Regions from separate parts of the Desulfuromonas sp. genome, predicted to be linked through region 1. Evidence: riboswitches for the same ligand, from Rfam matches in the RefSeq annotation. Region 1 holds a riboswitch; the other holds the start of a gene.
The links. Region 1 has a riboswitch for thiamine pyrophosphate ahead of thiD (bifunctional hydroxymethylpyrimidine kinase/phosphomethylpyrimidine kinase). Riboswitches for the same ligand answer to the same signal wherever they lie in the genome.
Positions count from the first base shown of each region.

Region 2: linked by a shared signal. The riboswitch ahead of thiF (sulfur carrier protein ThiS adenylyltransferase ThiF) and the one ahead of thiD (bifunctional hydroxymethylpyrimidine kinase/phosphomethylpyrimidine kinase) in region 1 are both predicted to bind thiamine pyrophosphate.

Region 1 is NZ_PKUB01000010.1:11,122-13,498, reverse strand. Features, by position in the region: gene thiD (bifunctional hydroxymethylpyrimidine kinase/phosphomethylpyrimidine kinase) at 1-1,400, opposite strand, end outside; TPP riboswitch at 1,461-1,565, opposite strand; gene glpK (glycerol kinase GlpK) at 1,638-2,377, opposite strand, start outside.
Region 2 is NZ_PKUB01000029.1:36,197-38,573, forward strand. Features, by position in the region: gene C0617_RS09065 (DUF3467 domain-containing protein) at 1-80, opposite strand, end outside; gene C0617_RS09070 (hypothetical protein) at 364-684, opposite strand; TPP riboswitch at 854-957, shown strand; gene thiF (sulfur carrier protein ThiS adenylyltransferase ThiF) at 981-1,808, shown strand; gene thiS (sulfur carrier protein ThiS) at 1,823-2,023, shown strand; partial or broken gene C0617_RS09085 (thiazole synthase) at 2,132-2,377, shown strand, end outside.

The sequences.
Region 1 (2,377 bases):
GTATTCGCCGCCTCCCAGTGGTTGACGGGGCCGTGTCCCGAGCCGAGGGGGAGGGCGGTGCGGATCGCCTCGGTGATGAACGTCTTGGCCTTCGCCACCGCGACGGGCAGCGGCTCGCCCCCGGCGAGACAGGTGGCGACCGCCGCCGCGTAGGTGCACCCCGTCCCGTGGGTGTTGGGCGTCTCCAGGCGCGGCGCGGCGTAGCGGCGGACCCGGCCGCCTTCGAGCAGCAGGTCGACGGCTTCCCCCTCCAGGTGGCCTCCCTTGAGAAGGACGTTGCGGGCGCCCATCTCCTGCAGCCGGCGGGCGGCTTTCTCCATCCCGGCCTCGTCGGTCACCGCTATCCCGGTCAGGGCCTGCGCCTCGGGGAGGTTGGGGGTGAGGAGGTAGGTCAGGGGGAGGAGCTCTTCGAGCAGGGCGGCGATCGCCTCGTCCTGCAGCAGGGCGGCGCCCCCCTTGGCGATCATTACCGGATCGACGACGATCGGCAGGTGCCGCTCCGCGAGCGCCCTGGCCGTCGCCCGGATGATCTCGGCCGAGAGGAGCATGCCGGTCTTGACGGCGTCGGCGCCGATGTCCGAGAGGACCGTCTCGATCTGCTCGGCGACGAAGCCGGCCGGCACCGGGTGAATGCCATGGACCCCGAGGGTGTTCTGGGCGGTCAGCGCGGTGATGGCGCTCGCCCCGTAGCCCCCGAGCAGGGAAACCGTCTTCAGGTCGGCCTGGATGCCCGCCCCGCCTCCCGAGTCGGAGCCGGCCACGGTGAGGACCCGGGCCCGCCGCAGGGGGTCGATCCGGTTGAAGAGGAGGGCGATCTCCCGGGCCGCGAGGGCCGGGTCGGGGTCGGCCATGACCGCGGAGACGACCGCCACCGCGTCGGCCCCGGCGTCGATGACCTCGCAGGCCCCCTCGCGGTCGATGCCGCCGATGGCGACGATCGGCAGGGCGACCTCGCGGCGCACCTGGCGCAACCGGTCGACCCCGACGTGGACCGCGTCGTCCTTGGTGGCCGTGGGGAACATGCTCCCCAGGCCGATGTAGTTCGCTCCCTGCGCCTGGGCGGCGCGGGCCTGCTCGGCGGTGCGGGTGGAGACGCCGACGATCCCCTTCGGACCGAGGATCTCGCGGGCCGCGGCGACGGTGCCGTCCCCCTGGCCGAGGTGGACGCCGTCGGCCCCCGCCTCGCGGGCGAGCTGCGGGGAGTCGTTGACGATATAGGTCGCCCCGGACCGGCGGCAGATCTCGCCGATGCGGCGGGCCGCGGCGAGCTTCTCCGCCTCGGGGCGCCCCTTGTCCCGGTACTGGACGATGCGCGCTCCCCCGGCGATGGCCGCCCGGGTCCGCTCGGCGAGGCGGCCGTCCTCGTCGCCGTCGGTGATGATGTAGAGTCCGCTGATCATGGTTCGAGGCCTGCAAATAAAAAAAGCCGTGAGCGCAAGAGCCCACGGCAGTGTCGATACCGTCTTCCCTTACCGCTTCCCTACGCCGGCATCATCCGGATCAGGTTCCAAGGGTCGTTCCGCGTGCTGCGGAACTCTCAGTGTGATACTCCCCTAGCGGTTTTTATCGTTACCGCGAAGCGTAAAAGAATTGGGGGGTGGTGTCAAGGTTCTTGTCGTTCGGGGGCCGTTCCCGGGTCACTCCACCCAGTCGAAGGTGCGGGTGACCGCCTTTTTCCACAGGTTGTAGTTTCGGGTGCGGGCGGTGTCGTCCCCGGACGGCTGCCAAGTCTTGTCGATTCCCCAGTTCTGCCGCATCTCGTCGGTGTTCTTCCAATAGCCGACCGCCAGGCCGGCGGCGTAGGCGGCGCCGAGGGCGGTGCTCTCCGCTACCCGGGGGCGGGTCACGGGGACCCCGAGCACGTCGGCCTGGATCTGCATGAGCAGGGTGTTGGCCACCATCCCGCCGTCCACCTTGAGCGCTTTCAGCTCCACCCCGGAATCCTTCTCCATCGCGTCCGCCACCTCGCGGGTCTGGTAGGCGACCGCCTCGAGGGTCGCCCGGGCGATGTGCCCGCGGGTGACGTAGCGGGTCATGCCGACGATGGCGCCTCTAGCGTCGCCCCGCCAGTAGGGGGCGAAGAGCCCGGAGAAGGCCGGCACGAAGTAGATGCCGCCGTTGTCCTCGACCATGCGGGCCAGGTTCTCGACGTCGGCGGCGGTGTTGATCAGCCGCAGGCCGTCGCGCAGCCACTGCACCAGGGCGCCGGCGATGGCGATGGAACCCTCCAGGGCGTAGACGGTCGGATCATTGCCGAACTTGTAGCAGGGGGTGGTCAGGAGCCCGCTTTTCGAGCGGACGATCTCGGTGCCGGTGTTGAGCAGCATGAAGCAGCCGGTGCCGTAGGTGTTCTTCGCCTCGCCCGGGCTGAAACAGG
Region 2 (2,377 bases), on a different contig from region 1:
AGGTTCGCAAAGACCCCCTGTGCGATCTCCTCGTCCAGCTGAATCTCCATATTCACTTCTTTTTTCTTCTGCTCGCTCATCACGCCTCCTCTTTCTATTGAAATCGATATGGCAGGTACTTCCTGAATAGCGGACGGCCGCCAGCACCCTGCGGTTGCAGAACCGGGCCGAACTCCTCGAACCGCCCGCAGCCCGACCCCAGACAAAGCCCCCCCGGAACGCTCTGGAGGAACTGAGTGGTGGCTGGGGCGAGGAGCGCCGCTTCGTGCCGCAGACGGAGGGCCCGAAGCGGGAGGCCCTCCTGAAGAAGCGGCGCAGGGCCCAGGCCAGGGCCTGACCCGGGCAGAGAAGAGGGGCCGCCCCTTACAGGTCGTTGAGCAGGCGGTAGAGCTTCTGCTCCATGTCCCAGACCGACGAAGCCCGGTCCTCGGCGCCCTGCTCCTCCATGAGAAGCCGGGCCCGGTCCAGTGAGGAATGGGCCTTAAGCAGCACCGGGGTGAGCTTGGACTCGAGGCGGATGCGGGGGATCTCCCCCACCTGGTCCTCCAGTTCCCTCAGCTGCGTCACGGCCTGGGCCACGATCCTGATCTCCCTGCTCTCCTCATCGCCCGCGGCCTGGCGCAGGTCCTCAAGCAGGACGCGGGCATCCTCGGCGATCCCCCGATAACGATCTGAAATACTCATGGGCCGCACCTCCCTCGGTCCTCGTCCTGCACGCGTTGCCGCAGCGACGGGCCAGCAGTTCTGAAAAACTGTCATGATAGTCAAAAGCCCCGCCCGGCACAATGGCAAATCCCACAAAGCGTTTGACTTCGCCCCCCCCGGACTGATAGCCTTGCTCTACTGCAGACATGGAAATCGCTAGGGGAGTGTTGCACTGAGAGTCCCGCCGAGGCGGGGCGACCCTTTGAACCTGATCCGGGTCGTACCGGCGTAGGGAAGCGGCGAAAACGGGGCGGATGCCCCCTTTCGAGGCCGCTTTGAGCGGCCTTTTGACGTTTATGAACATCTTCCTCAACGAACAGCCGGTCGAGGTCGCCGAGCAGACCACCCTCGACGAGGTGCGGGCGCGCTTCAAGCCCGACGCCGACGTGGTCATCGTCAACGGCTTCCCGGCAGAGAGCGGCCAGCCCCTGCGGGCCGCCGACAGGGTGGTCCTGATCCGCCGCGGCGAGCAGCCCACGGCCGAAGAGCTCGAAGCCCTCATGGCCGCCCGGCACACCCCCGGGGTTCACGCCAAGGTCAAAAAAGCAAGCGTCGGCATCGCAGGCGTCGGGGGGCTCGGCTCCGCCGTGGCCGTGGCCCTGGCCCGGGTCGGAGTGGGACAGCTGGTGGTCGCCGACTGCGACATCGTGGAGCCCTCCAACCTCAACCGCCAGCAATACTTCGTCGACCAGATCGGCCTGCCGAAGGTCGACGCCCTGCGGGCAAACCTGCGGCGCATCAACCCCTGCGTGCGCGTCGCGGCCTTCCACGGCCGCCTCGAGCCGGGCAACATCCCCCAGGTCTTCGACCGGGTCGACGTCCTAGTCGAGGCCTTCGACGCCCCGGACCAGAAGGCGATGCTGACCGAAACCTATCTCCTCGGCTGCCCGGGCAAGCCCCTGGTCGCAGCCTCCGGGATGGCCGGCTACGGCCCGTCCAACACCGTCGTCACCCGTCGCGCCGCCGGCAACCTCTACCTGATCGGAGACGGCGAGACCGCGGCCCGGCCGGGGGAGGGGCTGATGGCCCCGCGGGTCGGCATCGCCGCCGGCCACCAGGCCAACGCCGTGCTGAGACTGCTCCTCGGCGAAGATCCCGCCTGAAGAAGAGAGAGACCATGAACCTTACCGTCAACGGCAAGCAGCAGCAACTGTCCTCCCCCCTCACGGTGGCGGAACTGCTCGGAACCCTGAACCTCGACGCCCTGCGGGTCGCCGTGGAACTCAACCGCGACATCCTGCCCCGGGAGCGATTCGGCGCCACAGCCCTCGCCGACGGCGACACCCTGGAGATCGTCCAGTTCGTCGGCGGCGGATAGAAAAGGCAGCCATCAGCTATAACCAATCAGCCGCAACCACCCACAACGCTCTTGGCTTTCCGCCAACCGAAAGCCGAAAGTTTTTACTATTTACCGAAGGGTCAAACCATGGATCAACTGGTCATCGCCGGACGCAGTTTCGACTCCCGGCTCCTCGTCGGCACAGGCAAGTTTTCCTCCAACGCGGCCATGGTCGCGGCGATGGAGGGCTCGGGCTGCGAGATCGTCACCGTGGCGCTGCGCCGGGTCGACATCGACAACCCCGACGACAGCATGCTCTCCCACATCGACCGGGAGAAGTACCTCCTGCTGCCCAACACCAGCGGCGCCCGCGACGCCGACGAGGCTGTGCGC